One region of the Maritalea sp. YIW29 genome, then DNA from elsewhere that is predicted to be linked to it. Evidence: predicted binding sites of a transcription regulator. Region 1 holds the regulator's gene; each other region holds the start of a gene.
What was found. Region 1 encodes LexA, which represses DNA repair genes until DNA is damaged. Its sites were predicted from a motif close to TGTTCNNNNTGTGTTCNG; they were not measured.

Region 1 (6,461 bases):
GCGGGTTCGCCAGTTCCCTTGGGCCAGCAAAAGTGACTTCACCGGGGGGCAAATCAATTGCCGCGCAAGTTGATGGTGTCCGGTGGTCGATTGGCGAACGGCTGGATCAGTATTTGTCCAAGCAGCAAGCAGGCATTGCCCGGGCGCTGATTATTGGAGATCAATCCGGCATTGCCAGTGAATTGCGCGAGCAAATTGCCAATGCCGGTTTGGCCCATGTGCTGGCAATTTCTGGATTGCATCTGACTTTGGTGGTCGGCAGTGTTTTTATATTGGTTCTATTTTTGATTTTGCAGGTGAGCCGTCGCGACAGGTTGATCAAGCCAATGGCGGCGATGTTCGCCATAGGGGTAGCAGTTGCCTATCTTTTGATTTCAGGGTCAAATTTGGCAACCCAACGCGCGACGTTGATGTTGGTGTTGGCATTTGTGGCCATCATTGCGGGTCGGCGCGCGATCACCATGCGCAACGTCGCGCTTGCTGCCATTTGCATTATCGTATTGTTTCCGCACGAGATTTTTAAACCAGGATTTCAACTGTCTTTTGCTGCTGTGGTAGGCTTAGTCGCTGTTTATGCGGGCATTGGCCGGTCGGCAATTATCTTCCCGTATTGGGCGAAGTTGTTTGGCGGCATTGCGCTGACGAGTCTAATTGCAGGGATTGCAACTGCGCCTGTCGCCGCCGTACATTTTCAACAATTCGCACCATTGGGTTTAATCGGAAACCTAATTGCTGTTCCCATTGTTGGGTTCTTCGTCTTACCATGTGGCCTGATTTCAGTATTGCTGATGCCTGTTGGCCTTGAAGGACCGTTCCTGATGTTAATGGGAGCGGGGATCGACACGATTGTACACATCGCGAAATATATTTCGACGATAAGCGCAGAGTTCACACAGACACCTATGTTGGCGCGTTGGGTTTTGCCGGCTTGTTTGTTGATGTTGGGCTGGTTGAGCTTTTTTCACGGCAGGATAAAATTTTTGGCGCCAATTGCCTTCGCGCTATGCTTGTTTGCCTTCGGTCCAGCTAAGCATCCATTTGCGGTGATTTCAGACAGCACGCAGGCGATCATCATCAATCATGGTACAACATTTGCGCAACTGGGCCGCAAGTCGAATAGTTTTACAACAAGGGCGTGGGCAGAGCGGTTTGGCGCAAACTTGCTAGATGATGACGCCATTGGTGGCTGCGATCGCCATGGCTGCAGTGCTCAGGTTGAAGGTGTGGTGATCTCAGCGGTAAAAGACAGCGTTGGCTTAAGAGAAGATTGCTCTGTTGCCGACATTTTGATCGTAAGGCAACGGCGCTCTGTCAGCTGTCCCAATGCGTTGGTCATCACACAAAGAGAACTTGATGACTTTGGCGTTGCGATATTGTTCAGAAATAGCGTAGGCGAAATTGAGGTAAAATGGGCGCTGCACGATCACAACCGTCCTTGGCGTCCGTGAGCCAACATCAATCAAAAAAGACCCGAGCAACCAATGCATAAAGCGTAGTTGTCGGGCCAAGTGTTCGCAATCGGGGATGTTGGGACCACGAGGTCACAACGGGGTCAGTACTTGCGAAATAAACCAACCAATCGTCCCTGAACCGCTACTTGGTCAGGGCCGAAAATTCTTGTTTCATATGCTGGGTTTGCTGCTTCAAGGGCAACAGACTGCCCCTTTTTGCGCAAACGTTTCAGTGTCGCTTCTTCGTCATCGACCAAGGCGACAACAATTTCGCCGTTGCTGGCAGTGACTTGTTTCTTGATCAGCACCGTATCGCCGTCAAAAATGCCCGCATCGATCATCGAATCGCCACTAACTTCCAGCGCGTAATGTTCACCGCCGGCAAGCATTTCTGGGGGCACAGAAATGGTGTGGCTTTGTTCCTGAATTGCAGCAATTGGAACACCCGCCGCAATCCGACCCATAACAGGGATCGTAACCGGAGCGTCAGTATTCTCGTCCTGAGCAATTGGAGCCGCTGAAACTGGTTCACGCGCTCTGCCCAGGTCACCTTGAATGACACTTGGCTCAAACTTGGACTTCTTGCCACCAAGGGAAGGGTTCATACTGTCTGGCAAGCGAACCACTTCCATTGCACGCGCCCGATTGGGCAGACGACGAATAAATCCGCGCTCTTCCAGAGCTGTAATTAGACGGTGAATACCGGACTTAGATTTCAAATCCAATGCATCCTTCATTTCATCAAATGAGGGAGGTACGCCACTTTCCTTCATGCGCTCATGAATAAACATCAGCAGTTCATGTTGCTTGCGGGTCAACATTTTGAAGTCCTTTACAGCCTGATTTAGAATCGGAACAAATGTTGAACAACTATAACTGTTCTTTATATGTTCTGCAAGTGGGTCAAAATTTGGCGAAATGATGAGGCTCTCTAACTGTGTGTTCGAATTGCAACATTTCAGATGTGTGTGCCACAAAGTCGCGCAAATGGGTTGCAAATCACGGCAACGTGAGTGTATTGCACAATTGTCTTTAATCAGGCTGGTCCCGCCAGCCACAACGCCAAGGAGGTTTTTATGTTCAATTCACAAACACTTCTGGCAACTTGTTTGCCAGTTTAACACTAGCGCAACCGATCCTTCGCCCAGCGTCCAAGCTGCGGCCGTCTAAGGTTCATCTTTTCAAACTCCCATAGTCTACGCGTGGCGTGGACTATCAACAATCAGTCGCTGTCATTTTCCGCGCTGCATCTGCGCGCGGCGATTTCAGCACAATTATATTCAAAATTAGGAGCGGCGAAGCTTTGTGCTTTTTGCCGAGCGAATACACATGAAAAAACAACATGCAATATCTGAGCAATATTTCGAACGATTAGGTCGGTACCTACGTGTCTTTTTGAACTATTTGGAGGCTCGTCAAAAACGCAAGATTGCGCGAGCCTATTATTTAGGAGCTGGCGATTTGAGCCCGCACATAAGAAAAGATATAGGGCTTGGAAATGAGAACAAACACTTCTAATAAACTTCGTATGAAGGGGCGGGCAATTGGGCACCGCCCCTTTATTTATTGTGGTGCGGGTTCAGTTTGCGCGCCTGATAGTTTCTTGGCGTTCGGCGACAGGAAAAACGCAATCACAAAAAGAACCGTCATCACCAGAACAATGGTTGGGGCAGGGGCGCTATCGATGAAAAAGGCAATATAGACACCCAAGAATGAAGAGCCGACGCATAAGAGTAATGCCCAGACCAACATTTGACCAATTCGGCGGGTGATAAGGTATGCAATTGCGCCGGGTGCAACCAAGAGCGCAATCGCGAGAATAATGCCAACCGCTTTCAGCGCTGCCACGACACTTAGCGAAATGACCGCCAATAGACCATAATGCAGCCATTTAACGGGCAGACCGATGGCGCTAGCATGTTGCGGGTCAAAGATGTAAAGCAGCAAGTCGCGCCAACGAAATGCAATCAGCACAGCAATAAGGGCTGAAATGATGCCGGTTTCGAACAGGTCATAGAGGCTGATGCCCAACATATCGCCGAACAGAATATGGTCTAGGTGAACGTCGGTTTCAATTTTCGTGTAGAGCACGATGCCAAGGCCGAACATGCCGGAAAATACGACCCCCATGACCGTATCTTCTTTAACGCGCGAATTTTCGGTGATGTATCCGGTTGAAATCGCGCAGGTCATACCCGCCACGAACGCCCCGATGGCAAGGGGGATACTCAAAATGTAAGCCAGCACAATACCGGGCAGCACTGCGTGTGAGATCGCATCGCCCATCAACGACCAACCCTTTAGGACCAAAAAGCACGATAAAAGCGCGGCTGGGATCGACACCAAGATCGAAATGATGAAGGCGTTGCGCATAAATTCAAATTGGAATGGCGCGAGCGGGTCACTGAGGAACAGGTCGATCATATTGATGGCTCCTCAATTGAGGCGCGTCTTGCGCGTTGTGCCAACATGCCGTGCTTGGGCGCAAAGATGAATGCTGTTAGAAACATCATGGTTTGCAGCACAACGATGATGCCGCCCGTGGCACCATCCAAAAAGTAACTGATGTAAGCGCCAACCAGAGCGCTCATGGTGCCGATGAAGACGCTCACGGCGATTAGGCGCGGGAAACGATCCGTTAGTAGATATGCGGTTGCACCAGGGGTTACCACCATGGCGATGACCAAGAATGCCCCAACGGTTTGCAATGCGGCGACGGTACATGCGCTTAATAGGGTGAAAAATAAGATTTTTAGCAATGTCGGGTTGATGCCGATCGAACGGGCATGTTCCTCATCAAAGAATGTCACCATCAAGTCCTTCCATTTTAGAAGAAGGATTGAGAGCGATACCACAGAGATGATGACCAATTGGATTGTGTCAGATGGAGTGACCGCAAGGATGTTGCCCAACACAATGGTTTGAATGTTCACCGATGTGGGTGAAAGCGATACCATGAACAGGCCAAGTCCAAAGAACGACGTGAAGATGAGGCCGATAATGGCGTCTTCGCGCAGTTTTGTGCGTTGATTTAAAAACAACATAGCAGCAGACGCCAACGCGCCTGAAAAGAAAGCACCCACGGCAAAAGGCAAACCAAGCATATAGGCCCCGGCAACACCGGGCACAATTGAGTGCGAAAGTGCATCGCCAATCAGCGACCAGCCTTTCAGCATCAGGTAGGCCGACAAAAATGCGCACACCGCGCCAACTAAAGCGCTGACCCAAATCGCGTTTCGCATATATCCATAGGTGAGGGGTTCGAGCAGCAGATCAATCATCATCATTGCTCTTTGTACGACGGTGTTTCATTTTGTCTTGCTCGCCATACATGACCAGCGGACGTTCATCGTCAGTGATCACGGCAATCTGTCTGGCATCTTCGTCATCATGTAAATCGGTGCCGCCAAATACGAAGTGGCGCAACACGCCGCCAAAGGCCTTTTCCAAATTATCTTGGGTGAAGACGTCGGCCGTTTCGCCAAAGGCAAGCACCGTACCTTTGACCAGGATTGTGCGGTCGCAAAATTCAGGCACAGAGCCCAAATTGTGGGTAGAGACGAGGATAACTTTGCCTTCGTCGCGCAAGGATCGTAACAGCGCAATAATTGTGTCTTCGGTCTTTACGTCAACGCCAGTGAATGGTTCGTCCAACAGAATGACTTCGCCTTCTTGCGCTAGTGCTCGGGCAAGGAAAACGCGTTTCTTTTGCCCGCCGGAGAGCTCGCCAATTTGGCGATGCCGAAACTCTTCCATATTCACCCGGGCAAGTGCTTCATTGACCATTTCATGGTCATGTTTCTTTGGGCGTCGCAAGAACCCCATATGGCCATAGCGCCCCATCATCACCACATCTTCCACCAAAACGGGGAAGTTCCAGTCGACATCTTCTGTTTGAGGAACATAGGCCACCAGATTGTCCTTTAGGACGTCACGAACTGACCGCCCTAAAATTCGCACATCGCCATTTGCGATGGGTGCGAAGCCCATGATGGACTTAAACAATGTCGACTTGCCGCTGCCATTGATGCCGACAAGTGCCGCAATTGTTCCTTGCGGCAGCTGAAATGTGGCATCGCGCAGGGCCGTGTGCCCATTCCGGTAAGTCACAGTCACGTTGGAAACATTTATGCCCAATTGGCTTTTATCCGCGACCACCGCGTTGCTCATATCATTCACTTTGTTAGCCCGTCAGCGATTGTGTGAGATGTGATCCGCAACAAATCGAGGAATGTGGGCACCGGGCCGTTTTCGTCTGTCAACGAGTCCACATATAGAACACCAGCATAATGCGCATCTGTTTCTCGGGCAACTTGCTCTGCTGGCGCAGATGAAATCGTGCTTTCGCTGAAAATGGCGGTGATATTGTTCTTGCGGATCTGATCGATCACATTACGTACCTGCTGCGGTGTGCCTTGTTGATCGGCGTTAATGGGCCAAAGATAAAGCTCTTTAAGACCGAAATCTCTTGCGAGGTAGCTGAATGCACCTTCACTGGATACCAACCAGCGTTGTTCCACCGGAATTTGTTGAATTGCAGCGCGGGCTGGTTCAACAGTTGCGGCGATTTTCGTTTTATAGGTTTCAGCGTTTGCGAGGTAGGTTTCAGCGTTCTCCGGATCATGCTCGACGAACGCTTTGGCGATATTGTCGACATAAATTTGCGCGTCGCTTGCAGACATCCAAGCATGGGGATTTGGTTTGCCTGAATAGGGGCCTTTAGCAATGCCCATCGGCTCAATGCCTTCGGTGACCGTCGCGCTTGGTACATCACCCAAATTGTTGAAAAATTTCTCAAACCAAAGTTCGAGGCCCAATCCGTTCCACAGCACCAAATCAGCATCTTGGGCACGAATGATGTCGCGCGGTGTGGGTTGATAATTGTGAATTTCTGCGCCGGGTTTGGTAACTGATTCAACTGTGGCGGCATCGCCGGCGACATTTCGTGCCATATCCGCAATGATTGTGAATGTGGTGACCGCTTTGAACTTCGCAAGCGCCGGCGTTGCA
Region 2 (6,461 bases), on a different contig from region 1:
GACTAAATGTTGACAACAAACTCAGGAATTCATTTTTTCAAAATGCGTTTTAACGTCGGCAAAGCCGCCATCAGACAGAGCAATCTTTGCAAAAATCTATCCCCGCCCCGAATCCTCATGCCATAATAGGTGCACTTTTTCTTGAAGCCGTGCAGGGCATTGACGAATGTTGTGCGGCGAGGATGTGGAATGCGGTAAATACCCATTCTGCGCGTCATGCTCGGGCTTGACCCGAGTATCCAGGTCTGAATTTCAATTAGATCTAAGCGCTCCGGCTCTTGGATAGTCCGGCCTGGATCCCCGCTTTCGCGAGGATGACAGTGGAAGGACTACGGGCCGACCTTCCTCAAGGAAAAGGGGATGGCCGAACGGCAAGACGTTTGTCGTTCGCTTGTGAATTGACTTGTCCAGCCTGACACCGAAGGCAGCTTGGAAGTCGTTTGGCGGGAACTGTTTTCCGTCTGTGCCGGTTGGCACTCATCATAGGTCCTAGGTGACCAAACAGTTTTGATGGAACGCAGTGCAAGGGGATAAAAGGGTTCAGCACCCCGGGGCAGTTCAATTGATATGCAAAAGCCATTTGCGCGAGGCGTTTAACGTCTCATTACAAAAATACACATGACGAGACCTTAAACGCCTCGCGTTACTGCACTTTACTTTTTTTTAACTCCGCCGGAAATCCGCGCGGAGCCAAAAATGCTTCTTTGTGATTAGGTGCTGGATATCACTGTTCGTCAGTTTTTGACGGCTGATCTGTTTCAGTTTCGGGCAAAAAGTTGAGCAACCACAACAGCCACAAAAGGCTGCTCAGATGCCATGACGGGCCGATAGCTTGAAAGCTTTCAATGACCCCCGGCAATTGATAAATGCCGATAAAACCCAAAGCCCCCAAATACCAGTGTTCTTGTACTTTCATAATATCTATCCATTTAATAATTAGAACGTTCGTTCTATTAATTAGGTGTTCAGCGTTCAAAATTCAAGCAGTGCTGTTCAAAATGGTTGATTTAGCGCAAGGAGCATCAGCAAAGATCAGGTTAGAAAGCGCATGATGAGGCTTTATTTTCGTCAGGCGACACAATATAAGGTGCACAATCAGTTCAACCAGATGGGGGGATGACCGAAGACATGGCCGGCCATTCACAATTTAGCAACATTATGCACCGCAAGGGGCGTCAGGATAAACTGCGCTCCAAAATGTTTTCCAAGTTCTCGAAGGAAATCACGGTTGCCGCCAAAAGCGGTTTGCCCGATCCGGATATGAATCCGCGACTGCGTTTGGCGATTCAGAATGCCAAGTCGCAATCTATGCCCAAAGACAATATCGAACGGGCGATCAAAAAAGCTGTCGGTGGCGATGCGGATTCATATGATGAAATTCGTTATGAAGGTTACGGCCCGGGCGGCGTTGCGGTGATCGTCGAAACATTGACCGACAATAAAAACCGTACCGCTTCTACAGTGCGTTCAACTTTCTCCAAGAATGGCGGTGCATTGGGCGAAACGGGCTCAGTTGGTTTCATGTTCGATCGGGTTGGCGAAATCACTTATGACGCCGAAGTTGGCGACGCCGATACAATCATGGAAGCCGCGATTGAAGCTGGCGCTGAGGATTGTGAAACAGGCGAAATGGGTCACACCATCATCTGCGCATTTGAAGATTTGAGCGAAGTTTCCACAGCGCTGGAAAAAGCTTTGGGCGTGCCAAAATCGGTAAACCCGATTTGGAAGCCGCAGAACAATGTTCCAGTGGATGCTGATAAGGGCGCGACCCTCATGAAGCTCATTGAAACACTGGAAGAAGATGATGACGTTCAAAATGTTTATGCAAACTTTGAAATGTCAGACGAAGTAATGGCGCAACTTTCCGAGTAGCGCCGCTACTTGGGTAGCACCGCTACTCGGGTAACGCCCTTTTTCAAAGGGATTGATTGATGTTGGGCAAAGGGCTCAAAATAGCGATAAAAATGTTCAAGCTGACGCGTGCGGAACGTGCGTTGACGCTTGGCATTTTCTTGCTGTTTCAGGCCATGTTGCCCAGTTATGCGGGTGTGTTGTCCTCATGGTCAGGTGATGACCGTTTGGTCATTTGCACAGCCCATGGGCTGGTTGAAATCAGCAATCCCGACAAGCCCAAAGATGTAGCGGATGAGGGCACGATTTGTATCGTCGCCCATGCCGCCGCTGCTGATTTTGGCTTTGGTTCAGACCTGCCAATGGTCACCCTGCCCATGCTGGGGTCAACGCCTGTCGTTGCCGTTCAGCTGCAAGATGATCAACGCAAGCTTCATTACGCGCCACAATCCCCAAGGGCACCGCCTTTTATTTCCTCATAATTCAATCAACACAATGGTTTTGATGTGTTTGGCCACGCGCCAATGCATGAATTTAATAGGAAATAAAATGACTAAATCTATCTTTCAAACAGCACTCGCTGCTGCCACATTCTCTGCAGCTCTTTCAACTGGCGCTGCATTTGCGCACGCAACATTGGAAACGCAAACTGCGCAGGCAGACAACTATTTCAAAGTTGTTTTGCGGGTGCCACATGGCTGTGACGGCGCGGCAACAAATGATGTGATCATTGAATTGCCCGAAGGGTTCTACAATGCCAAACCGATGTCGCATCATGGTTTTGAAATGAATGTTGAACGCGGCGCATATGAGAAACCACTGACTTTGCATGGCAGAGAAAAGACAGAAGGCGTTCGTAAAGTCACTTGGTCTGGCGGGGTTGTTGAAGACTGGGCTTATGACGAGTTCGTCGTGTTTGGCCGCATTGGCAATGTTGAAGCTGGCGAAACGCTTTACTTCAAAACCACACAATTGTGCGGTGCGAGCGGCAAAGTCGCCTGGGATGAAATTCCAGTTGAAGGCGAGGATCGCCCAAGACACCCAGCACCGGCACTAAAGATTGTTGAAAATCCAAACGCCCATGCTGGACATCATGGGGCTGCCAAAAAAGCCGAAATGCCAATGTCAAAAATGGTGATGGCCGGCGATTTGCATATCGACAAAGCATGGACACGGGCAACACCAAACGGTGCGCCTGCAGGTGGTGCGTTCTTTACGATTACGAACAATGGCGACAAGGCTGATCGGTTGATGAGTGCATCTTCTGACGTTTCAAAGGTGGTTGAAGTTCACGAAATGAGCGTCACTGATGGGGTGATGAGGATGGCCCAACTGGTTGATGGTTTGGTGATTGAGCCGGGTGCTACGGTTGAACTTAAACCTGGCAGCTTTCATTTGATGATGATCGGTTTGCATGATGCGATCAACAAAGATCAGATGGTCAAAATCACGCTCGAGTTTGAGCATGCAGGCCAAGTCGATGTGATGTTCCCAGCCGCGCAAATGGGTGCGCCATCCATGGATCATTCCAAGCACTAAGGGCCAACAAATATTGTTGGCTGTACTTGCGTACAGAACAAGAACATGTTCAAAGAAGAGGTGCGGACAACTGCACCTCTTTTTATTGGGCGCGGCATATATGAGCAATTCCACAACACGCATTCTGGGTATTGATCCTGGCCTTCGCAATACCGGCTGGGGCATAATCGACCAGACTGGAAATAGGCTGTCCTATGTGGCCTCAGGCGTTGTGAAACCACCTATAAAAGATGAGTTGCCGCAAAGGCTGCTCGGCCTGTTTGAAGGCATCAAAGAACTGATTGCTCGCCATTCCCCGGACGAAGCGGCGGTGGAAGAAACATTTGTAAATGCGGGCCCCCGTTCGGCGCTGTTGCTTGGGCAAGCTCGCGGTGTTTGTTTGATGACACCGGCTGCATGCGGGTTGCGAGTTGGGGAATATTCAGCCAACAAGATTAAGAAGACAGTTGTTGGTGCTGGGCACGCGGATAAAAACCAAGTGCAATTGATGATCAATATTTTGATGCCGACCGCAAAGTTTGAAAGCGCCGATGCAGCTGACGCGTTGGCCATCGCCATCACCCATGCGCATCATCGCAAATCTATTCAACATAAGGCACAGGCATAGCTATGATCGGAAAACTCAAAGGTTTGGTCGACGCGCTGGACGATGACAAAGTGCTGATTGATGTGAACGGCATTTGCTATGTTTGTCACTGTTCCGGGCGCACTTTGGGCAACTTGCCCTCCATTGGCGAAGCGACCACTTTGTTCATTGAGACATATGTGCGGGAAGATCAGCTCAAGCTGTTCGGCTTCGGCACTCAGCCCGAAAAACAATGGTTTTTGCTGTTGATGACGGTGCAGGGGGTTGGCGCGAAAGTGGCGTTAGCGATTTTATCGACGCTTTCGATTCCTGAAATTTCAAGCGCCATCGCGCTGCAAGATAAAGCAATGGTTGGCCGCGCACCGGGGGTGGGTCCCAAGGTTGCCCAGCGGATTGTTACCGAGCTAAAAGGCAAAATTCCTGCCGGGGCCGCAATCGATCCGGGTGTTCAGGGCTTGCAAGAAGCAATTGGCGAGGGCGCGGCTTCATCCAACGTCGCCGATGCGGCATCAGCGCTCACCAATTTGGGCTATTCGCAAATGCAGGCCTCTGCGGTGCTGGCCAAAATCGTTGGCAAAGAAGGCAACGATGTTTCAACCGAAAAACTCATTCGCATGGGACTGAAGGAGTTGAGTTCTTGAGTAAAATCCTAAAATTTGACCCATCGAAAAAGCGCAAACCGGAGCCAGAACCGGAAAAGCCGAAGCCGCAAAACCAAACGATGATGTTCGTGTGGAAGAGCGCGATTATTGGCCCTATGGGCAGCGCGTTGTTATTGGTGGTGTTATTCAGTTTTTCAGATATTTGGAACGCGATTACCAATCCGTTTGTTGGCGGCTATTGGTTGCAATTGGGTCGGGCATTTGGCTTTGCGGCGATTTTAGGATTGTTGGCCACGGGCTTTAGTTTGGCATTCCTTGCGCCATATGGCTTTGCGGTTGGTCGCGGAGCATTTTTGTCGCAATCGGGATTTGTGCGTCGGGCGATGATGGCGGGTGGTGCATTTGGCGTGGTTGCAGTATTGGCGCTGAATGTGGTGGTTGGTACATTTGTGTCGTCACAAGGGCTTGATTATAGCTCGCCAGATTTTTACGTCGGGCTTGGCGCAGGTGCACTTGCTGGGCTTTTGATCGCGTTCATCTGGGCGCATGTCTGTTGGATGCTGTTGCCCAGAACCAGTTCAAATAAACCGACGAACGGTGCAGGCACATTATGACGGACATTACCGACAGCACGATTGGCCGGGATGGCGAAGTGGATGTCAGCTTGCGTCCGTCCCTGTTCGACGATTTTGTGGGGCAGGAAAAAGCGCGCGGTAATTTGCAGGTATTCATTGACGCTGCGAAAAAACGCGGGTCAGCGCTGGACCATGTTTTGTTTGTTGGGCCTCCAGGTCTGGGTAAAACAACTTTAGCGCAGATTGTCGCCAAAGAGTTGGGCGTGGGCTTTCGCGCAACGTCTGGTCCGGTGATCACAAAGGCCGGGGATTTGGCGGCGTTGCTGACCAATCTTGAAGAACGCGATGTGCTGTTCATCGATGAAATTCATCGCCTCAACCCGCAAGTTGAGGAAGTGCTTTACCCGGCGATGGAAGATTTTCAACTCGATCTGATTATCGGCGAAGGCCCCGCCGCCCGGTCGGTGCGGATTGATTTGGCCAAGTTCACGCTGGTTGCAGCGACCACCCGCGCTGGGTTGTTGACGACGCCGCTCAGGGATCGTTTTGGAATTCCGGTACGGTTGCAATTCTATACACCCGAAGAATTGGTGAAAATCGTTCAACGTGGTGCCCGTTTGATGGGTGTTGGCATGACCCAAGATGGCGCGATGGAAATTGCCCGCCGCTCTCGGGGTACACCAAGGATTGCAGGCCGATTGCTGCGGCGGGTTGCGGACTTTGCGCAAGTTGATGATGTGGAACAAATCAATGCAGCAGTTGCGGACAAAGCGCTTGGTCGCTTGGACGTAGACAAAAAAGGCTTAGACCAAGTCGATCGGCGCTATTTGGGCACCATCGCGACGAACTATAGCGGCGGACCTGTCGGCATTGAAACGATTGCCGCCGCACTGTCGGAGCCCCGCGACGCGGTCGAAGAAATCATTGAGCCGTACCTTATTCAACAAGGCTTTATTCAACGCACACCGCGTGGCCGCATGCTAACGGCAATGGCGTTTCAGCATATGGACATGGGCGTTCCCCAAGGATTTCTGGGCGTACAAGCAAGCTTATTTGAAGAAGAACAGGTCGAAGATGAGTAATCTAACATTTGACGAGGGCAACCTTCGGGTCAATGTGCGATGCGCTGCGATAATTCGGCATGAGGGCCATGTGCTCGTGTGTCGGGAAAATGATGACGACTTTGTGTGTCTGCCCGGTGGTCGCGTGCAGCGGGGCGAAAGCTCTTTGCAGGCACTGCATCGTGAAATGGATGAAGAGTTAAGTGCGAAAGCCGAAAATCCGCAGCTTCGATATATTATCGAG
Region 3 (6,461 bases), 540 kb from region 1:
TGCCTCACGCATGGGCGGCGGTATATTTTCCCCTGCCCTATATTTGGGCGCAATGACGGGGGGGGCGTTTGGATTGATGGCCGCGGCCGTGTTCCCGGAGATGGCGTCATCTGAGGCGCTCTATGCCATAATTGGCATGGGCGCAGTCGCGGCGGCGGTGCTGGGCGCACCCATATCCACCACAGTGATGATTTTTGAACTTACCGGCGGTTTTGCGTTTTCGATTGCCCTACTGTTCGCCGTGTCGATTTCCACAGGCATCAGCCAGGCGGTCATGGGGCGGTCATTTTTCTATTGGCAGCTCTACACCCGCGGCATCATGCTCGAAGAAGGGCCGCATCGACATTTCGTGAAATATTTCCGCGTGCGCGACTTCATGAAACCGTTTGATAAAGATGGAGACGAAGAACCGTTCGACATCCTGTCCGGCAAACCATGGCTCAAGTCCAAAGATACATTGGAAAACGCCTTACGCGCGTTCGACGCGACCCATAAATCACGACTGCCTGTGATGGAAGGAACCGGGAAACGCATGCGCCAAGTCGGCTGGGTTACCCATGTGGATGCCCTTGCCAGTTTCAACAAAGCACTTGTCGAACAAAGCCGCGAAGAACACCTTTAACACTACATTGTCACGACGACCGAACCTACTTTGCGCCCTGTATCCACTCGATTATGTGCATCCACAATTTTGTCCAATGCATATGTGCTGTCGATGACTGGCGTGAGAACCCCATCTGCTGCCAACTGCATTAAACGGCCATACATTTCAGGGCCCATCGCCATCTTCTCGTCAGCACTGGTCAAAATAAACGCTCGCTTGTTGAAGTTGTTTTTGATCATCTCCAGCGCGCTCTTAAAGATGATAACCATCAGTTTGCCGTCAGGTTTCAATAGATGTTTAATTTCGGAGAATGGCGCGTTACCCACATTGTCCATTACAAAATCAAACTTTTCGCCATGCTTTTTGAAGTCTTCTTTCTTGTAATCAATCACCCGGTCCGCACCAAGCTTTGTCACCAGATCAACATTCTTGCCACTACACACGGCCGTAACGTTTGCACCCATATGTTTTGCAAGCTGGACCGCAGCAACGCCAACAGCCCCGGATGCGCCATTGATCAAGATGTGATCACCAGATTTTAAACCAGACGCGTCAAAAAAAGCCTGTGCAGTAGAGCCACCAAATAGAACAGAAACCGCTTCTTCGTGGGACAATTCAGATGGCTTGATTGCCAGCGCACCAGCTGCATCAAGGCACACATATTCTGCATGACACCCAAATTTAAAACCCGATGAACCAACTACAGCGTCACCAACTTTGTAGTTTTGAACATCATCACCAACGGCTTCGATAACACCTGATAGCTGCAGGCCTAGCACTGGACATTTTGGATTAAATGGCCCCATGGCGAGGCGTGTTGGAATGGAAAGACCAGCAGGCACACGCAACGCCCGCACCCGCACATCGGCAATATCCACTGTGGAAGCAAACACCTTGATGAGAACTTCTCCTGCTTCAGGTGTCGGCTTCGGCAGTTCTTCAACTTTGACATTTTCGGCGGGGCCGAATTTGCGATAAATAGCGGCTTTCATCTGATGTTCCTTTTGGTGCGGCATCCCCCAAAAGTAAGTGGCTTTGCCCTGGTTTCAAGCGCAAATACTCAATCTGGTCTCAATTGTGGAAATTCTTCGCAAGGATTGCGTGCACGCGCCCGCATTGAGGCAGCTTTGTTCGTCAACGCTTTTGCAAGTTTGGTTGTGGCAAGTGGTGAGCGCTGAGCATCTTTTTGGCTCAGCCGCACAAATGCATCAAGTGCCCAAACGCGCACGAGTGTTTTGTCATCAAATTCGCACGCATTGATAAATTGCGCCAATTGGAACGCATGATCATCAGTAACATCTAGAAACTGAACCGTTTGTAACAAATGGAGTTTTGGCTCCCACCCCGTCAGGAACATGGAACGAGCAATGAGCTGGTCCAACACTATTGAAGGCACTGCCCGATGCTGCTCAAGCGCAGCTTTCACCACCCAAGTAGAACTGGTTTGGTGTGCAACTTCCGCACTATCGAAATAGCTCCCAACTTGGTGCCATTCAGCATCCGAAATGCCAGCCTTAACCGCCTGTTTCAGCTCATTTACATGTTTGCCATCAAATGACAATATCGCATCAAGTGCCGACATTCCATGCATCTCCTAAATCCCAGCATGCACAAAACGTGAGCTGATCCAAGACCATCAGCCAACTCCCTTGTTCGACTTTATCAACTATTGAGGGCGCAACTTCACTTGGTGCGTTGCATATACAATTATTTGCTTGTGTCCTATAAAGAACAAAACAAGATTCGAGCGCGCGTAATGATAGCAAGACCTGGCAAAGCACCAAGTTCACAACCCGGCCCAATTACGTCCCAATTTGGCGGCTCTGCTCCCCGTTATCTAGAGGGCCTAAATGAAGAGCAACGTGACGCCGTAGAATCAATTGATGGTGCGCTGTTGGTGCTAGCAGGTGCTGGCACAGGCAAGACACGGGTGTTGACCACCCGCATTGCACACATTTTGGCAACTCGCCGCGCGCGGGGCCATGAGATATTGGCGGTGACGTTCACCAACAAAGCGGCCCGCGAGATGAAAGAGCGGATCGCCAAGTTCGTGGGCGGTTCGGTTGAAGGCATGCCGTGGCTTGGTACATTCCACTCGATTGGCGCAAAAATTTTACGCCGTCATGCCGAACTTGTCGGTCTTAAATCGGACTTCACCATTCTTGATACTGACGATCAGATCAGGCTGCTCAAACAATTGCTGCAAGCTGAAAATGTCGACGAGAAACGCTGGCCCGCCCGCCAACTCGCCCACATGATTGATGGCTGGAAGAATAAGGGCCTGCAACCCAAACAGTTAGACATGTCAGATGCTGGTGCGTTTGCCGATGGCAAAGGCGCAAAGCTATACGCAGCCTATCAAGCACGGCTGAAAACACTCAATGCTGCAGATTTTGGCGATCTATTGCTCGAATGTATACGTGTCTTGAAAGACAATCCAAGCGTTCTGCAAGAATATCACAAGCGCTTCAAATATATGCTGGTGGACGAGTATCAAGATACAAACGTCGCCCAATATTTGTGGCTGCGCCTGCTTGCACAAGGCAACTCAAACGTTTGTGTTGTTGGCGATGACGACCAGTCCATTTATGGCTGGCGCGGTGCCGAGGTCGACAATATTTTGCGCTTTGAGAAAGATTTTCCGGGCGCGAAAGTTATCCGACTGGAACGCAACTACCGTTCAACTTCAAAAATCTTGCGCGCCGCATCACACCTCATTTCGCACAATGAAGACCGTTTGGGCAAAACCCTACAAACAGATGTAGGTGAAGAAGGTGACCCTGTTTCAGTGACCTCAGTTTGGGATTCTGAAGAAGAAGCCCGCACGATAGGTGAAGAAATTGAGCAATTTCAACGCCAAGGTCATCATCTGAATTCAATGGCGATTTTGGTACGTGCGTCGTTCCAGATGCGTGAATTTGAGGAGCGCTTCATCAAACTCGGCCTCAGTTATCGGGTGATCGGCGGACCGCGCTTTTATGAACGCAAAGAAATTCGCGACGCCCTTGCCTATCTACGTGCGACAACGCAACAGGCAGATGATTTAGCATTTGAACGCATCGTCAATGTGCCAAAACGTGGGCTAGGCGACGCAACAGTTCGCTTGTTGCACGACGCTGCAAGAGCCGCCAATATTCCACTAATCCAAGCGACGCGGGACTTAATTGAAACAGACGAGCTGAAGCCCAAGCAACGTTCCACCTTGCGGTTTCTCATTTCCCAATTTGATGATTGGGCGTCACGGTTGAAAAATCTGCCCCACGCTGAAGTCGCAGAAGCCATTTTGGACGAAAGCGGCTACACTCAAATGTGGCAAAATGACCGTTCGGCCGACGCGCCGGGACGGCTGGAAAACCTGAAAGAACTCGTCCGCTCTATGGAAGAGTTTGAAACATTAGGTGGGTTCCTAGAACACGTCTCGTTGGTGATGGAACGCGATTCCGGTGATGGCGCGGACGATGCTGTGTCCATTATGACCTTGCACGCCGCCAAAGGCTTGGAATTCGACACCGTGTTTCTGCCAGGCTGGGAAGAAGGGCTTTTCCCACACCAGCGTTCGCTTGATGAAAGCGGAAAAACCGGATTGGAGGAAGAGCGCCGCCTCGCCTATGTCGGTATCACCCGCGCCAAAAAACGCGCCAAGCTCACCGTCGCACAAAACCGCCGTATTCATGGGCTGTGGCAAACCGCGCTGCCATCTCGCTTTTTGGACGAATTGCCCGCCGACGCAGTGGAAGTCAAAGACACAGGCTCAAGCTATGGCGGATACAATTATGGTGGGCGCAACACCGCTTCAAAGTTTGACAATAGCGACCCATTCGACAGTGTTTATGAAACCCCGGGGTGGCAACGTGCCCAAAAACAGCACAAAGCACGCGCCTATGACAGAGGCCCAACGATAGAAGGTGAGATGGTCGCCCGTTCCGGATCGACCACCCATTCTTCGTCGTCTTCATTCAGTCAAGGCGACAAAGCCTTGCACCTCAAGTTCGGTGAGGGCGTTGTCGCAAGCGTGGACGGCAATAAGCTAACGATTGATTTTCCGTCAGTCGGTCGAAAAAAGGTACTCGAAAGCTTCATCAAACGCGCTTAACTAGGCCTTGATGAGGCCGCCGAAATATTGAAGCTGATATGCGACGACATCACCAACGCGAATGATCTCTTTGCCTTGAAAAGATGAAACGTCTCCGGTCGAATTATCGACATAGTTTCCATGCGGTCCTGACCAATCAAATCCACCCAGAAAACGTCCCTGTGCATACATTTCGCTTAACGCAGCCAAAATTGTTTCGCCAGCACGTTCAGCATCGATCAAGTCTGGTCTCAAGATTTGCCCATAATAACACATTGACCAAGCAGGCTCGCCCTTGTGCCAAACAGTTTCCTGCCCAACAAAATCAGTGCCACCAAAATAGCTGTCCAAATAAGACCAATCCCCATTTTCATAGCTCAAATCATGTGATTTCAGCCGCGTTGAGGCACTCGCTGATCCACCTGATACATATGTGTGTGCTTTCGCCTCTACAATAAGCTTTTCCAGTTCCATAAATCCGACTCTCATTCACAAGAACAAACAAGGAACAACATAAATAGAGCCTTATTATTTGTCAGCAATTAAATTGACCAAACAGATCCAATAATTCATAACCGAGCTAAATTAGGAGCCTTTTGATGACCCTTGAGCAAATTACCGTCCCAATGTCCAAACAAGATGCGTTCGCCCTCGCGGACGCGGTGATGGAGGAATATGGATTGGCTTTGTCAACATCTGCATTTGAAAATGCTGATGGCGATTGGGTGTTTGAAGCAACCTGCGATCACAAACCAGATGTTGAACGCTTCAACGCGCTGGCAAAAACTGTTTTGAAAGGCGACGTGAAATTCACCCTTCAGCAGGTGCCGGATAAGGATTGGGTCGCCCACTCCCTAGAAGGATTGAGCGCCATTGATACGGGAGAGTTCTTCGTGCATGGCAGTCACGATGAGACGCCAATTCCCGTAGACAAAATTGCGATCAAGATCGACGCCGGGCAAGCCTTTGGTACCGGCCACCATGAAACGACGACCGGCTGCCTTCAAGCCATTTCTACCGTCGCAAATTCAGGCAAAATACCCACCAATATTTTGGATTTGGGAACCGGGAGCGGCATTCTCGCCATTGCTGCGGCGAAACGGTTTGAACAAACAATTCTTGCGACCGACATCGACAAGAAGGCAATCGAGGTTGCCCTAGAAAATGCAACGGACAATCATGTTGCTGATCAAATTGAAACGGCTGTTTCAACAGGAATGGATCATTCCATATTTGAGCAAAAAGGCCCATTTGACCTGGTGCTCGCCAACATTTTGGCTGGCCCGCTGGTCGAGCTTGCGCCAGACATCGCCAAGCACACGACCCAAGGCGGCATTGTCATATTGGCGGGTCTACTCACGCGACAGGCAGATACGGTGATTGAAGCCTACAAAACAAACAAAATCGCCCTTCTCGAACGCGTCGAAAAGGGCGATTGGACAATCCTTAGATTGCAACGTGAGGCTTAAGACGAAGTCTTAGATGCCGCCGTTTGAACGTTGCTCGTTCAACAAGTTGCGATAGCCGTGTGTTTCAACAAAGCGTGCAACTTCGCGTTCCGCATGCTTGCTGCGCGAAGTAACAATTGCGTCCATTACGTTGCGAAAGAAACCAGTTTTAGCCATTTTCATCATCCCAAAAGTGCGGCGTTAGCGCCTAAATCAAAATCCGTTCATACGATCATTGTTGATCGCATCATGTCCCTGCGTCTTCAAAAACTGAGCAACCTGGCGTTCGGCTTTCAACGTGCGAGAAGATATCATCGCATCAACAACACTACGGAAA

Region 2: ruvC (crossover junction endodeoxyribonuclease RuvC) is a predicted target of LexA. The motif match lies at 3,422-3,439, and genes of this name have one in related genera.
Region 3: AC2D8L_RS01970 (ATP-dependent helicase) is a predicted target of LexA. The motif match lies at 2,337-2,354, and genes of this name have one in related genera.

The regions. Positions count from the first base shown of each region.
Region 1 covers NZ_JBXVVF010000001.1:936,602-943,062, forward strand. Annotated here, with positions in the region: gene AC2D8L_RS04580 (ComEC/Rec2 family competence protein) at 1-1,448, shown strand, start outside; gene lexA (transcriptional repressor LexA) at 1,553-2,272, opposite strand; gene AC2D8L_RS04590 (metal ABC transporter permease) at 3,015-3,875, opposite strand; gene AC2D8L_RS04595 (metal ABC transporter permease) at 3,872-4,732, opposite strand; gene AC2D8L_RS04600 (manganese/iron ABC transporter ATP-binding protein) at 4,725-5,621, opposite strand; gene AC2D8L_RS04605 (metal ABC transporter substrate-binding protein) at 5,627-6,461, opposite strand, start outside.
Region 2 covers NZ_JBXVVF010000002.1:1,076,487-1,082,947, forward strand. Annotated here, with positions in the region: gene AC2D8L_RS14565 (hypothetical protein) at 725-916, opposite strand; gene AC2D8L_RS14570 (YebC/PmpR family DNA-binding transcriptional regulator) at 1,129-1,875, shown strand; gene AC2D8L_RS14575 (hypothetical protein) at 1,935-2,336, shown strand; gene AC2D8L_RS14580 (DUF1775 domain-containing protein) at 2,404-3,393, shown strand; gene ruvC (crossover junction endodeoxyribonuclease RuvC) at 3,494-4,000, shown strand; gene ruvA (Holliday junction branch migration protein RuvA) at 4,003-4,620, shown strand; gene AC2D8L_RS14595 (hypothetical protein) at 4,617-5,195, shown strand; gene ruvB (Holliday junction branch migration DNA helicase RuvB) at 5,192-6,238, shown strand; gene AC2D8L_RS14605 (NUDIX hydrolase) at 6,231-6,461, shown strand, end outside.
Region 3 covers NZ_JBXVVF010000001.1:396,445-402,905, reverse strand. Annotated here, with positions in the region: gene AC2D8L_RS01985 (chloride channel protein) at 1-622, shown strand, start outside; gene AC2D8L_RS01980 (NAD(P)-dependent alcohol dehydrogenase) at 625-1,596, opposite strand; gene AC2D8L_RS01975 (hypothetical protein) at 1,665-2,186, opposite strand; gene AC2D8L_RS01970 (ATP-dependent helicase) at 2,361-4,697, shown strand; gene AC2D8L_RS01965 (DUF5680 domain-containing protein) at 4,698-5,150, opposite strand; gene AC2D8L_RS01960 (50S ribosomal protein L11 methyltransferase) at 5,276-6,145, shown strand; gene AC2D8L_RS01955 (hypothetical protein) at 6,155-6,301, opposite strand; gene AC2D8L_RS01950 (hypothetical protein) at 6,338-6,461, opposite strand, start outside.